2 regions of the Streptomyces sp. AHA2 genome follow, and region 2 is predicted to be linked to the other one. Evidence: riboswitches for the same ligand, from Rfam matches in the RefSeq annotation. Region 2 holds a riboswitch; the other holds the start of a gene.

Region 1 (7,207 bases), on a different contig from region 2:
GATGCCTTCTTCGCCTCGGTGGAGCAGGCGTCCAAGCCGAGTCTGCGCGGGAAGGCCGTGGTCGTGGGCGGGCTGGGGCCGCGGGGGGTGGTGGCGACCGCGTCGTACGAGGCCCGGGTCTTCGGGGTGCATTCGGCGATGCCCATGGGCCAGGCCCGGCGGCTGGCGCCCCACGCCGCCTATCTCGTGCCGCGCTTCGCCCTCTACCGCTCCATCAGCGAGCGCGTGATGGAGCTGCTGCGGGCCCTCTCGCCGCTCGTGGAGCCCTTGAGCCTGGACGAGGCGTTCGTCGATCTGGAGGCCGGGGGCAAGGCCTGGGACGAGGGCTCGGCGCGGCTGGTCGGCGCGCAGCTGCGGGCGGACATCCGCGCCGTCACGGGCCTCACCGGGTCGGTGGGGCTGGCCGCCTCCAAGATGCTCGCGAAGATCGCCTCCGAGCAGGCCAAGCCGGACGGCCTGGTGGTGATCGAGCCGGGGACCGAGCGGGCGATGCTCGGGCCGATGTCCGTGCGGACCCTGCCGGGGGTGGGCCCGGCGACGGGGGACCACCTGCGCAGGGCCGGGATCACCACGGTCGAGGAGATCGTCGAGGCCGGCGAGGACGAGCTGGTCCGGCTGCTGGGGAAGGCCCACGGGCACGGTCTGTACGCCATGGCGCTCGCCCGGGACGACCGGCCCGTGGTCGCCGAGCGGGAGGCCAAGTCGGTGTCGGTCGAGGACACCTACGACGTGGACATCCACGACCGGACGCGGGTGGGACACGAGGTGCAGCGGCTCGCCGACCGGTGCGTGCGCAGGCTGCGCGGGGCCGGGCTGTCCGGACGGACCATCGTGCTCAAGGTGCGGCGCTACGACTTCTCGACCCTCACCCGCTCGGAGACGCTGCGCGGCCCCACGGACGATCCCGCGGTGATCCGGGAGGCGGCGGCCCGGCTGCTGGACTCCGTCGACACGACGGGCGGGGTGCGGTTGCTCGGTGTGGGTGTCACCGGTCTCGCCGACTACACGCAGGAGGACCTGTTCGCGCAGGCGGCGGGGGAGCAGACCGAGGCGCGAGCACTCGCCGAGGAGCGTCCCACGGCGCCGGCCGAGGAGCAGCCGCCCTCGCTCGCCGAGCGGCGCTGGCCCGCCGGGCACGACGTGCGTCACGCCGAGTTCGGGCACGGGTGGGTGCAGGGCAGCGGCCTGGGACGGGTCACCGTGCGGTTCGAGACGCCCGCCTCCGGGCCGGGGCGGGTACGGACCTTCCGGATCGACGACCCCTTGCTGGAGCCGTCCGATCCGCTGCCGCTGGTGTTATGGAGACGTGGGGGCGGGGGAGCGGCGTCGTTGGGGACGGGGCGGGCGAGCGAGGAACGGGCGGGAGCGGACGCGGTGGCCGTGGTGGAGGACGGTGTGGCCGCCGGGCCGGAGGACCGTCCGTCCGGGGCGGCGTTGGCATAGGCAGGTCGGGTCCGCTCGGACCGGGCCCGGGGATCTGCGCCCAGCGTTCCCCTGAGGGGTTTCCTCGGCCTGGCGGCCCGGACCGTGGGCCGGGTGCCCGGTCCGAAGATGACGGGACAGATCCGCCCGGGGCCGTCCTACGCCTTCGTTTCGTCCGAGCCCGCCAGTCGGCCGAAGTCGCGGTCCGGGAGCGGGGGCGGGGCGGCGATGTCCAAACCGTAGTGGTGGTACAGCTGGAGTTCCTGCTCGGGGGAGAGGTGGCGGCCCACGCCGAAGTCGGGGGCGTCCTTGATGAGGGCGCGGTCGAAGGGGACGTGCAGCGCGCCCTCGATCAGTTCGCTGGGCTCGAGCGGGACGAACGCGTCCCTGCTGAACAGGCCGGTGCGTATCGCCGCCCACTCGGGCTCGCCGGTGGCGTCGTCGAGGTAGACCTCGTCGATGGTGCCGATCCTGGTGCCGTTGCGGTCGAACGCCTTGCGGCCGATCAGACTGCGCGGATCGATGTCGGTACGCACGGGCCCTCCACATGGTCGCAAGTCATCTGTAGACCTAACAAAACGGTACAAGCGGGGATGCGGCCACTCGAAGGCTCGTGCGTTGACCTCGCTGGTACGCTGACAGCGGCTGCTGACCCCGTGCGGGAGAGTCCTCCAGACACCACCGGAGGCGCCGAAGGAGCAAATCCTCCCCGGAATCTCTCAGGCACACGTACCGCACGGACGAGGTCACTCTGGAAAGCAGGGCGGGTGTCGACGGCTTCCGCTCTCACCGACGGTGAAAACCGGACGCCTTCGGGCGATCCGGTGAAGCTCTCAGGTTGAGATGACAGAGGGGGAGGCCGTCCGGGTACCCGCGCCGTGGTGCCCCTCGCAGGTCGCGTCAGACCAGGAGGCCTCCGCAATGACCGCCCACCGCATTCCGCTCTCCGAGCTCGAAGAGGCAGTCCCCTTCGAGCAGCGCCACATCGGGCCCGACCACGAGGCCCGCGCCAAGATGCTGGCCCACGTCGGCTACGGCTCGCTGGACGAGCTGACGGCCGCCGCGGTCCCGGCCGTGATCAAGAGCGCCGAGGCGCTGGACCTGCCGGGCGCCCGCAGCGAGGCCGAGGTGATCGCCGAGCTGCGTTCCCTCGCCGACCGCAACCAGGTGCTCGCTCCCATGATCGGCCTGGGCTACTACGGCACCCACACGCCGCCGGTCGTGCTGCGCAACGTCATGGAGAACCCGTCCTGGTACACGGCCTACACGCCCTACCAGCCGGAGATCTCGCAGGGCCGGCTCGAGGCGCTGCTGAACTTCCAGACCATGGTCGCGGACCTCACCGGACTGCCCACCTCGGGTGCCTCGCTGCTCGACGAGGGCACCGCGGCCGCCGAGGCCATGGCGCTGTCGCGGCGCCTGGGCAAGAACAAGAAGGGTCTGTTCCTGGTCGACGCGGACGCGCTGCCGCAGACCATCGCCGTCATCCAAACCCGCGCCGAGCCGGCCGGTGTCGAGGTCGTCGTCGCCGACCTCGGTGACGGAATCCCCGCCGAGATCGCCGAGCGTGAGATCAACGGCGTACTCATCCAGTACCCGGGTGCCTCCGGAGCCGTGCGGGACATCAAGCCGGTCATCGACCAGGCGCACGGGCTCGGGGCACTCGTCACGGTCGCCGCCGACCTGCTCGCGCTGACGCTGCTGAAGTCGCCCGGGGAGCTCGGCGCGGACATCGCCGTCGGGACGACCCAGCGCTTCGGCGTGCCGATGGGCTTCGGCGGCCCGCACGCCGGATACATGGCCGTCCAGGACAAGATGGCGCGCAGTCTGCCCGGGCGGCTCGTCGGCGTGTCCGTCGACGCCGACGGGAACAGGGCCTACCGGCTGGCGCTGCAGACCCGCGAGCAGCACATCCGCCGGGAGAAGGCCACCAGCAACATCTGCACCGCGCAGGTGCTGCTCGCCGTCATGGCCGGCATGTACGCCGTCTACCACGGGCCCGACGGCCTCAAGGGGATCGCGCAGCGCACCCACCGGTACGCCACCGTCCTCGCCGCCGGGCTCGCCAACGGCGGGGTCGAGGTCGTCCACGGGTCCTACTTCGACACCGTGACCGTGCGGGTCGAAGGGCGTGCCGCCGAGGTCGTCGCCGCTGCCCGGGACAACGGGGTCAACCTGCGCCTGGTCGACGCCGACCACGTCTCCGTCGCCTGCGACGAGACCACCACCCGCGCCCGGCTGCGTGCCGTGTGGGCGGCCTTCGGTGTCGAGGGCGGCGTGGAGGCCCTGGACGCCGCCGCGGACGAGGTCATCCCGACCGCCCTGCTGCGCACCGACGACTACCTGACCCACCCCGTCTTCCACCAGCACCGCTCCGAGACGGCCATGCTGCGCTACCTGCGCAAGCTGGCCGACCGGGACTACGCGCTCGACCGCGGCATGATCCCGCTGGGCTCCTGCACCATGAAGCTCAACGCGACCACGGAGATGGAGCCGGTCACCTGGCCCGAGTTCGGGCAGATGCACCCCTTCGCGCCCGCCGAGCAGGCCGCGGGGTACCTCACCCTGATCCACGAGCTCGAGGACCGTCTCGCCGAGGTCACCGGCTACGACAAGGTCTCCCTGCAGCCCAACGCCGGTTCGCAGGGCGAGCTGGCCGGTCTGCTCGCCGTACGCGGGTACCACCGGGCCAACGGAGACGAGCAGCGCACGGTGTGCCTGATCCCGTCGTCCGCGCACGGCACCAACGCGGCCAGCGCCGTCATGGCGGGCATGAAGGTCGTCGTCGTGAAGACCGCCGAGGACGGCGAGATCGACGTCGAGGACCTGCGGGCGAAGATCGAGCAGTACCGCGACGAGCTGGCCGTGCTCATGATCACCTACCCGTCCACCCACGGGGTGTTCGAGGAGCACGTCGCCGACATCTGCGCGCAGGTGCACGAGGCGGGCGGCCAGGTCTACGTCGACGGGGCCAACCTCAACGCGCTCGTCGGCCTCGCCAAGCCCGGCCACTTCGGCGGCGACGTCTCGCACCTGAACCTGCACAAGACGTTCTGCATCCCGCACGGCGGCGGCGGTCCCGGCGTGGGCCCCGTGGCGGTCCGCGAGCACCTGGCGCCGTACCTGCCGAACCACCCGCTGCAGCCGGAGGCCGGTCCGGTGACGGGCGTCGGTCCGATCTCGGCGGCTCCCTGGGGCTCGGCCGGCATCCTGCCCATCTCGTGGGCGTACGTCCGGCTGATGGGTGGTGAGGGGCTGAAGCGAGCCACCCAGGTGGCCGTGCTCAGCGCCAACTACATCGCCAAGCGGCTTGAGCCGCACTACCCGGTCCTCTACACCGGCCCGGGCGGGCTCGTCGCCCACGAGTGCATCATCGACCTGCGCCCCCTCACCAAGGCGACGGGTGTGAGCGTCGACGACGTGGCGAAGCGGCTGATCGACTACGGCTTCCACGCGCCGACGATGTCGTTCCCCGTGGCCGGGACGCTGATGATCGAGCCGACCGAGTCGGAGGACCTGGCCGAGCTGGACCGGTTCTGCGAGGCGATGATCGCCATCCGTGCGGAGATCGAGAAGGTCGGCTCCGGCGTGTGGCCCGCGGAGGACAACCCGCTGCGCGGCGCCCCGCACACCGCCGGCGCGCTCGCCGGTGAGTGGGAGCACGCCTACAGCCGCGAGGAGGCGGTCTTCCCGGCCGGGGTGTCGGCCGCCGACAAGTACTGGCCGCCGGTGCGCCGCATCGACCAGGCCTACGGCGACCGCAACCTGGTTTGCTCGTGCCCGCCGCTGGAGGCGTACGAGAACTGATCCGGCCGATCGGCCGCACCGGTCACAGGGAGGGGCTCCGCGGGTGCGGGGCCCCTCCCGTCGTGTGAGTCGCCCGGTGGTTCACGGGCCCCGGTCGGCTCGATCGAGGCGGTCGCCGGACGGGTGTCAGGCCGGGTACGCGTGTGTCTGGGTCGCCTTGACCGCCGCCCACACCGGTGCTCCGGGGCGCAGGTCGAGTTCCGCCGCCGCGACCGTGGTCAGGTCGGCGGTGAGGGGGAGTTCGCCGGTGAGGTCGGCGCGGATCTGGTCGCCGTGCGTCTCCAGCCCGGCGACCTCGCACCGCCACAGGTTGCGGGCGCTGGAGCCGGCCGGACGCTCGCGGTACAGCGTGACCGCGCCCGGCGGGAACGCCACGAAGACCGGGCCGGACAGCTCCTCGGTGGTGGTGATGGCGGGGCCCGTGCCGAGCCGGACGGTGTGTCCCTCGGCCCGTCCCCGGTAGAGGTTGAGACCGACCAGCCGGGCGATGTAGTCGGTGCGGGGGTGGCGGGCGATGTCGGCGGGGGTGCCCTCCTGGACGACCTCGCCGTGCTCGACGACGACCAGACGGTCGGCCAGCACCATGGCGTCCAGCGGGTCGTGGGTGACCAGCACGGCCACGGCCTCGAACGCGGCGAGGTGCCGGCGCAGCTGGGCGCGGACCTCCAGCCGGGTCCGGGCGTCGAGGGCCGCGAGGGGCTCGTCCAGGAGCAGCAGCCGGGGTTCCGTCGCCAGGGCCCGGGCCAGGGCCACGCGCTGGGCCTGGCCGCCGGAGAGGTGGCGGGGCTTGGCGCCGGCGTGGTCCGCCAGGCCCATGCGGTCCAGCCACCCGGCGGCCCGGACACGCGCCTCGGTCTTGCCGGCGCCCCGGCAGCGCGGGCCGAAGGCGACGTTGTCCAGCGCGGTCAGGTGCGGGAACAGCAGGTAGTCCTGGAAGACGACGCCGACCGGCCGGGCCTCGGGAGGCAAGCCGTCCAGCGTCGTGCCGTCCAGGCGCAGATGTCCGGCGGTGAGGGGGACGAGCCCGGCGAGCGCGCGCAGGGCGGTGGTCTTGCCGGCGCCGTTCGGGCCGAGCAGAGCCACGACGTCGCCCGGGGCGGCGGCCAGCGTGACGTCCAGCCGGAACGCACCGCGCTCGACGAGGAGACGGGCGTCGAGGCCCTGGGGGAGCGCGCCCCGGGGCTTGTCGTCGGCGGAGTCGGTCGAGTCGGTCATCGGGGAGTCGTCCAGAGGTCGGAAGGGTCGGCCGTACCGCGCGCCCATGCCGTCATGACGCCGTCATCCACCGGTCGCGCAGGGCCGCCAGCACCGCGATGGACACCGCCAGCAGCACCAGGCTGAGGGCGATGGCCGCCGCCGGGTCGTTCTGCAGGGCCAGGTAGACGGCGAGCGGCATGGTCTGCGTACGGCCGGGGAAGTTGCCCGCGAAGGTGATGGTCGCGCCGAACTCCCCCAGGGCCCGGGCCCAGGCCAGGACGGCCCCGGCCGCGATGCCCGGCGCGATCAGCGGCAGGGTGACCCGGCGGAACGCGGTGAAACGGGAGGCTCCCAGCGTGGCGGCGGCCTCCTCGTAGCGGGGGTCGGCGGCTCGCAGGGTCCCCTCCACGCTGATGACGAGGAACGGCATCGCCACGAAGGTCTCGGCGAGGACGACGCCCGCCGTGGTGAAGGGCAGGGTGATGCCGAACCAGGAGTCCAGCCACTGCCCCACCACGCCGTTGCGCCCGAAGGCGAGCAGCAGGGCCACACCCCCCACGACCGGCGGCAGCACCAGCGGCAGCGTCACCAACGCCCGTACGAGACCCCGGCCGGGGAAGCTCGTGCGGGCCAGCAGCCAGGCCAGGGGCACACCGACGACGAGGCTCAGACCCGTCGCCGCCGTGGCGCACACCAGGGAGAGCCGGAGCGCCTCCCAGACCTCCGGGCTGGTCAGCTGCTCGGGGAGGCTGCGCCAGGGGGCCCGCACCAGCAGTGCGAC
Region 2 (7,207 bases):
CGGCGGTGACGGCCCGGGTGAGCGCCTCCAGGGGCAGGGCGCGCAGGTCGCCCTCCCACTGGGAGAGTTCGACGCCCACGAACATCACGGGGTCGGCGGTCTCGATCGCGGCGAGGCAGCGGCGGGCGGTGACGACGACGCCGATGGCCTCGAACTCGGCGGAGGCGGCGGCGAGGAAGTCGACCGGGTCGTCCTGCCAGTCGGGTTCGAAGAGGCGGACGCGGCCGCCGCTCGCGGGTCCGTCGAGCGGGGTGCGCCCGGCCCGGCACAGCTCGGCGACGGCGGGGGGCGGCAGGGGTATGCCGACCACTCCCCCGGGGTTGATCACGATGCCGGCGTGCGGGGGGAGCCCGCGGGCGAACTCCACGGCGGGGGCGACGGTGTACGACATCTGCGAGCCGGCGGCGAGGTGGAACTGCTCCTCGGAGCTGAACACCGGCACGTACGCCTGGCCGTCCAGCTCCACGGCCGGCAGGTCGAGGGGGCCGCTGTGCGGGCCGCCGCCGTTGGGCAGCGGGACCCAGACGAAGCTCCGCCCGAGCACCTCGACGATCCGCCCGCCGGCCGCGGGCCCGGCGCCCAGGGAGGCCGAGAGCACCTCCTCCAGCTCGTTGCCGGGCCATCCCCCGTGCGAGTGGGTCTGCGTCTGCGCCGGGAAGCCGGCCCCGAACTCCGCCGGAAAGTCCATCTGCCTACCGCCTGCCTCGAGCCACTGCCAGTGCCGCCAGAAGGCTAACGGCTCGACGCCGGGCGCGGCCGGGGCGGGCTGCGGGGCCGCTCCTGCGCACGCGCCGGGGCAGGGCTCCGTCCCTGCCGCCGACGTGCCTGCGGGGGGCGGGTCCCGGGTCCCGGTCCCGTCGAGCGTCAGTCCGTGAACGTGATCCGGTGCAGTGCCGCTGCCGTGTCCCGGTCGGTGAGGACGGCGGAGGCGCAGCCCCGGGGGAGGCGGCCGCGGTGCACCGCGCGCAGGAGGCGGTCCATGGCCGTGCGGTGGCGGCGGAAGGCGTAGCGGGAGACGCCGCGGCCCCGGTCCCGCTGGCCGGCCAGGGCCTGCTCGGGCGTGACGTCGAGGAGGAGCAGGTGCAGGGCGCCGCCTCGGCGGCTCGCCTCGCGGGCGAGCCAGCGGCGGACCCAGGCCTGGGTGCCGCAGTCGTGCACCACCAGCCCCTCACCGGTGCGCAGGGCGCGGCGCAGCCCGGCGTAGTGGGAGAGGCGGACCAGCGGGCGGTAGACCGCGTACGGCAGGAAGCGCGGCATGCGGCGTTCCCAGCGGTCGCGGGTGTCCTGGGAGTCGACGCGCCGGCCCGGGACGGTGCGCCGCATCAGCGTGGACTTGCCGCTGCCGGGCAGCCCGGTGACCACGACGACGTCGCGGGCGCCGAACACCAGCGCCCGCGGGCCGCGGTCGGCGCGCTCGCGCAGGTCGCGCACGGTGGCCGCCGGCAGCGGGCCGCGGGCCGCCCGGGCCGGTACGGCCGGCTGCCCGGGCAGCGCGACGCCCGTGGTCGCGGCGTACGCCCTGGTCCTGTTCACCGTGATCGTCCTCCCCTGGGGCCAGGTACGCCGGTACCCTCCCCGCCGAGTGTAAAGAGACGGTAATGCCGCAGGCCTCTCATTTCGGTGCGGTTCCTGCAACAGGGTTGCCACAGGTCTCCGGGCCCCGGCGCGTGGGACGGCGCACTTGCTGAGAAAGGTCCCCCTGCCGCGCCGGAAGGATGCGTGCAATGATGGGCGCGCCAACTGCATACCGGCCGTTTGAATCCGCGCGGGAGAGTCCCCAGCACCGCTGACGCTGGGGCGCCGAAGGAGCAAGTCCCTCCCTTGAATCTCTCAGGCCCCGTTACCGCGCGGGCGAGGCACATCTGAAAAGCGGGCCCTCCCCTGCTCCGGCAGGCCGGCTCCACCCAAGGTGCAAGCCATGGACCAGCGCGGTCATGGCGAACCTCTCAGGTTCCGATGACAGATGGGGAGGAACGACCTCGCCCTCCCCCACGCTCGAACGAGTTCGCGCGGGAGGTACCCCCATCGCCCTGGGAGACGACCGACTGTGAGCAGTACAGGAGAACTCCGTCACACCGCGCTCGATGCCCTGCATCGCTCGCTCGGCGCGACGATGACCGACTTCGCCGGCTGGGACATGCCCCTGCGCTACGGCTCCGAGCGCGACGAGCACCTCGCCGTGCGCACGAGGGCCGGGCTCTTCGACCTGTCCCACATGGGCGAGATCACCGTCACCGGCCCGCAGGCAGCGGCCCTCCTCGACTACGCCCTGGTGGGCAACATCGGCGGTGTGAAGCCGGGCCGCGCCCGCTACACCATGATCTGCCGGGCCGACGGCGGCATCCTCGACGACCTGATCGTCTACCGGCTGGGCGAGAGCGAGTACATGGTCGTCGCCAACGCCTCCAACGCCCAGGTCGTCCTGGACGCGCTGACCGAGCGCGCCGCCGGGTTCGACGCCGAGGTGCGCGACGACCGGGACGCCTACGCGCTGATCGCCGTCCAGGGCCCGGAGTCCCCCGGCATCCTGAAGTCCCTCACCGACGCCGACCTGGACGGGCTGAAGTACTACGCCGGCCTGCCCGGCACGGTCGCCGGGGTGCCGGCCCTGATCGCCCGCACCGGTTACACCGGCGAGGACGGCTTCGAGCTGTTCGTGAAGCCGGAGCACGCCGTCGAGCTGTGGCAGGCCCTGACCAAGGCCGGCGAGGACGCCGGGCTGGTCCCGTGCGGCCTGTCCTGCCGCGACACGCTGCGCCTGGAGGCCGGCATGCCGCTGTACGGGCACGAGCTGACCACCTCCCTGACGCCCTTCGACGCCGGTCTCGGCCGTGTGGTGAAGTTCGAGAAGGAGGGCGACTTCGTGGGCCGCCAGGCCCTGGAGGAAGCCGCCGCCCGGGCCGAGCAGAACCCGCCGCGGGTGCTGGTCGGCCTGGTCGCCGAGGGCCGCCGGGTCCCGCGCGCCGGGTACGCCGTCGTCTCGGGCGGCGAGGTGATCGGCGAGGTCACCTCCGGCGCCCCCTCCCCCACCCTGGGCAAGCCGATCGCCATGGCCTACGTCGACGCCGCGCACGCCGCGCCCGGCACGTCCGGCGTGGGTGTGGACATCCGGGGCAGCCACGAGCCGTACGAGGTCGTGGCGCTGCCGTTCTACAAGCGGCAGAAGTAGACACTGGCCGTGGGCCGCCCGCGCGGCCCGGCCACCGTCACCCGGTTCACCAGCAGTCCCCCCTTTCACAGCACTCCCGCGCGTACAGGAGAATCCAGGCCATGAGCAACCCCCAGCAGCTGCGCTACAGCAAGGAGCACGAGTGGCTGTCGGCCGCCGAGGACGGCGTGTCGACGGTCGGCATCACGGAGCACGCGGCCAACGCGCTCGGCGACGTGGTCTTCGTCCAGCTCCCCGAGGTCGGTGACACGGTGTCCGCGGGCGAGACCTGCGGCGAGCTGGAGTCGACCAAGTCGGTGTCCGACCTGTACTCCCCGGTCTCCGGTGAGGTCACCGAGGTCAACGAGGACGTCGTGAACGACCCGTCGCTGGTGAACTCGGCCCCCTTCGAGGGCGGCTGGCTGTTCAAGGTGCGGGTCACGGACGAGCCGGGCGACCTGCTCTCCGCCGACGAGTACACCGCGTTCTCCGCCGGCTGAGGAGTCGTAGCCGTATGTCCGTCCTGAACACCCCCCTGCACGAGCTCGACCCGGCCGTGGCCGCCGCGGTCGACGCCGAGCTGCACCGCCAGCAGTCCACGCTCGAGATGATCGCCTCGGAGAACTTCGCCCCGGTCGCGGTCATGGAGGCGCAGGGCTCGGTCCTCACCAACAAGTACGCCGAGGGCTACCCGGGCCGCCGCTACTACGGCGGCTGCGAGCACGTCGACGTGGTCGAGCAGATCGCGATCGACCGCGTGAAGGAGCTGTTCGGCGCCGAGCACGCCAACGTGCAGCCCCACTCCGGCGCCCAGGCCAACGCGGCCGCGATGTTCGCGCTGCTCAAGCCGGGCGACACGATCATGGGCCTGAACCTCGCCCACGGCGGTCACCTGACCCACGGCATGAAGATCAACTTCTCCGGCAAGCTCTACGACGTCGTCGCCTACCACGTGGGCGAGGACGGCCGGGTCGACATGGCCGAGGTCGAGCGGCTGGCCAAGGAGTCCCGGCCGAAGCTGATCGTCGCCGGCTGGTCGGCGTACCCGCGGCAGCTGGACTTCGCCGAGTTCCGCCGGATCGCGGACGAGGTCGGCGCGTACCTGATGGTCGACATGGCGCACTTCGCCGGGCTCGTCGCGGCCGGGCTGCACCCCAACCCGGTGCCGCACGCGCACGTGGTCACCACCACGACCCACAAGACCCTCGGCGGCCCGCGCGGCGGTGTGATCCTCTCCACGGCCGAGCTGGCCAAGAAGATCAACTCCGCCGTCTTCCCCGGTCAGCAGGGTGGTCCGCTGGAGCACGTGATCGCCGCCAAGGCCGTCGCCTTCAAGGTCGCCGCCTCGGAGGACTTCAAGGAGCGCCAGCGCCGTACGCTGGAGGGTGCCCGCATCCTGGCCGAGCGTCTGGTGAAGGACGACGTCCGGGCCGTGGGTGTGGACGTCCTGTCCGGCGGCACGGACGTGCACCTGGTCCTGGTCGACCTGCGCGACTCCGAGCTGGACGGGCAGCAGGCCGAGGACCGGCTCCACGAGATCGGCATCACCGTCAACCGCAACGCGATCCCGAACGACCCGCGTCCGCCGATGGTGACCTCCGGTCTGCGGATCGGCACCCCGGCCCTGGCCACCCGCGGTTTCGGGGCCGAGGCCTTCGCCGAGGTCGCGGACGTCATCGCCGAGGCGCTGAAGCCGTCGTACGACGCGGAGGCCCTCAAGGCCCGGGTGAAGGCCCTGGCCGACCGGCACCCGCTGTACCCGGGTCCGAACAAGTAACGAAGAAACCTTTCGGGCGCCGCGCCGGCCACAAGCGGGCGCGGTGCCCACCCCCTTGGCACCACCCCCGTAGTCAGGAGTTCCCCCCGTGGCCATCTCGGTCTTCGACCTGTTCTCGATCGGCATCGGCCCGTCCAGCTCCCACACCGTCGGGCCGATGCGCGCGGCCGGCCTGTTCGTCCGGCGGCTACGCAACGAGGAGCTCCTGGGGTCCGTCGCCTCGGTCCGCGCGGAGCTGTACGGCTCGCTCGGCGCCACCGGCCACGGCCACGGCACGCCCAAGGCGGTCCTGCTCGGCCTGGAGGGCGACTCCCCGCGCACGGTGGACGTGGAGACCGCCGACGAGCGGGTGGAGGCGATCAGGGCCGGCGGCCGGCTGAACCTGCTCGGCGAGCACGAGATCGCCTTCTCCTTCGACGACGACATGGTCCTGCACCGCCGCAAGGCCCTGCCCTACCACGCCAACGGCATGACCCTGTGGGCGTACGACGCCTCGGGCGCCCAGTTGCTGACGAAGACGTACTACTCGGTGGGCGGCGGGTTCGTCGTCGACGAGGACGCGGTCGGCGCGGACCGCATCAAGCTCGACGACACCGTGCTGAAGTACCCCTTCCGCACGGGGGACGAGCTGCTCCGGCTCACCCGGGAGACCGGTCTGTCCATCTCGGCGCTGATGCTGGAGAACGAGCGGGCCTGGCGCACCGAGGAGGAGATCCGCGAGGGCCTGCTGGAGATCTGGCGCGTGATGCAGGCCTGCGTGGCCCGCGGCATGTCCCGCGAGGGCATCCTGCCCGGCGGCCTGAAGGTGCGTCGCCGGGCCGCCAATACCGCCCGCAAGCTCCGCTCCGAGGGCGACCCGCAGGCCCTGTCCATGGAGTGGATCACCCTCTACGCGATGGCCGTGAACGAGGAGAACGCGGCCGGCGGCCGGGTCGTCACCGCCCCGACGAACGGCGCGGCCGGCATCATCCCGGCGGTGCTGCACTACTACATGAACTTCGTGCCGGGCGCCGACGAGGAGGGCGTGGTCCGCTTCCTGCTGGCCGCGGGTGCGATCGGCATGCTGTTCAAGGAGAACGCCTCCATCTCCGGCGCCGAGGTCGGCTGCCAGGGCGAGGTCGGCTCCGCCTGCTCCATGGCCGCGGGCGCACTGGCCGAGGTGCTCGGCGGCTCACCCGAGCAGGTGGAGAACGCCGCCGAGATCGGCATGGAGCACAACCTCGGGCTCACCTGCGACCCGGTCGGCGGCCTGGTCCAGATCCCGTGCATCGAGCGCAACGGCATGGCGGCGGTCAAGGCCGTCACCGCCGCCCGCATGGCGATGCGCGGCGACGGCTCCCACAAGGTCTCCCTGGACAAGGTCATCAAGACGATGAAGGACACCGGCGCCGACATGTCGGTCAAGTACAAGGAGACGGCCCGGGGCGGCCTGGCGGTGAACATCATCGAGTGCTGAGCCGCCTCGGCGGCACGGTCCGCCCGCGTCTCACATCGCGAGAGGACCGTACCGCGCAACAAGATGGCTGACATCGTTGTACGTGCCATGTTTCGCGCGTGAAAGACCGATCGATGCCCGCTCCTGCCTCCGGTACCGCCCCGGCCCCCGCCAACCCGCGGTCCCGTGTCCTCGTCGCCAGCCTCATCGGCACGACGATCGAGTTCTACGACTTCTACATCTACGCGACCGCCGCGGTGCTCGTCTTCCCGCAGCTGTTCTTCCCGAGCAGCGACCCGACCACCGCGCTGCTGTCGTCCTTCGCGGTGTTCGGCGCCGCGATGGTCGCCCGGCCGGTCGGGGCCGTCGTCTTCGGGCACCTCGGTGACCGCCTCGGCCGCAAGAGGACCCTCGTCGTCTCGCTGCTGACCATGGGCATCGCCACCTTCCTCATCGGCGTCCTGCCCACCTACGCCCAGGCCGGCTGGGTGGCCACCGCGCTGCTGGTGCTGATGCGGCTCGCGCAGGGCTTCGCCCTCGGCGGCGAGTGGAGCGGCGCGGCCCTGGTCGCCACCGAGAACGCCCCGAGCGGCAAGCGGGCCCTGTACGGCACCTTCCCGCAGCTGGGCGCCCCGTTCGGCTTCATCATCGGCAACGGGCTGTTCCTCCTCATGGGCGCCCTGCTGCCGTCCGCGGCGGGCGCCGACCCCTCCCAGCCCTCGGACGCCTTCGTCAGCTGGGGCTGGCGGGTGCCGTTCCTCTTCTCCGCCGTGATGGTCGCCATCGGCCTGTGGGTGCGCTCACGGCTCGTGGAGTCGGCGGTGTTCACCCGGACCCGCGCCACGGG

What was found. Region 2 has a riboswitch for glycine ahead of gcvT (glycine cleavage system aminomethyltransferase GcvT). Riboswitches for the same ligand answer to the same signal wherever they lie in the genome.
Region 1: another riboswitch for glycine. It lies ahead of gcvP (aminomethyl-transferring glycine dehydrogenase); the one in region 2 lies ahead of gcvT (glycine cleavage system aminomethyltransferase GcvT).

Annotation. Positions count from the first base shown of each region.
Region 1 is NZ_JAUQWJ010000028.1:9,086-16,292, forward strand. It holds gene Q5694_RS32215 (DNA polymerase IV) at 1-1,443, shown strand, start outside; gene Q5694_RS32220 (PRC-barrel domain-containing protein) at 1,581-1,958, opposite strand; glycine riboswitch at 2,072-2,167, shown strand; gene gcvP (aminomethyl-transferring glycine dehydrogenase) at 2,344-5,229, shown strand; gene Q5694_RS32230 (ABC transporter ATP-binding protein) at 5,356-6,444, opposite strand; gene Q5694_RS32235 (ABC transporter permease) at 6,497-7,207, opposite strand, start outside.
Region 2 is NZ_JAUQWJ010000007.1:133,382-140,588, forward strand. It holds gene Q5694_RS16790 (enhanced serine sensitivity protein SseB) at 1-688, opposite strand, end outside; gene Q5694_RS16795 (AAA family ATPase) at 865-1,533, opposite strand; glycine riboswitch at 1,757-1,856, shown strand; glycine riboswitch at 1,857-1,973, shown strand; gene gcvT (glycine cleavage system aminomethyltransferase GcvT) at 2,048-3,169, shown strand; gene gcvH (glycine cleavage system protein GcvH) at 3,271-3,648, shown strand; gene glyA (serine hydroxymethyltransferase) at 3,663-4,925, shown strand; gene Q5694_RS16815 (L-serine ammonia-lyase) at 5,014-6,381, shown strand; gene Q5694_RS16820 (MFS transporter) at 6,495-7,207, shown strand, end outside.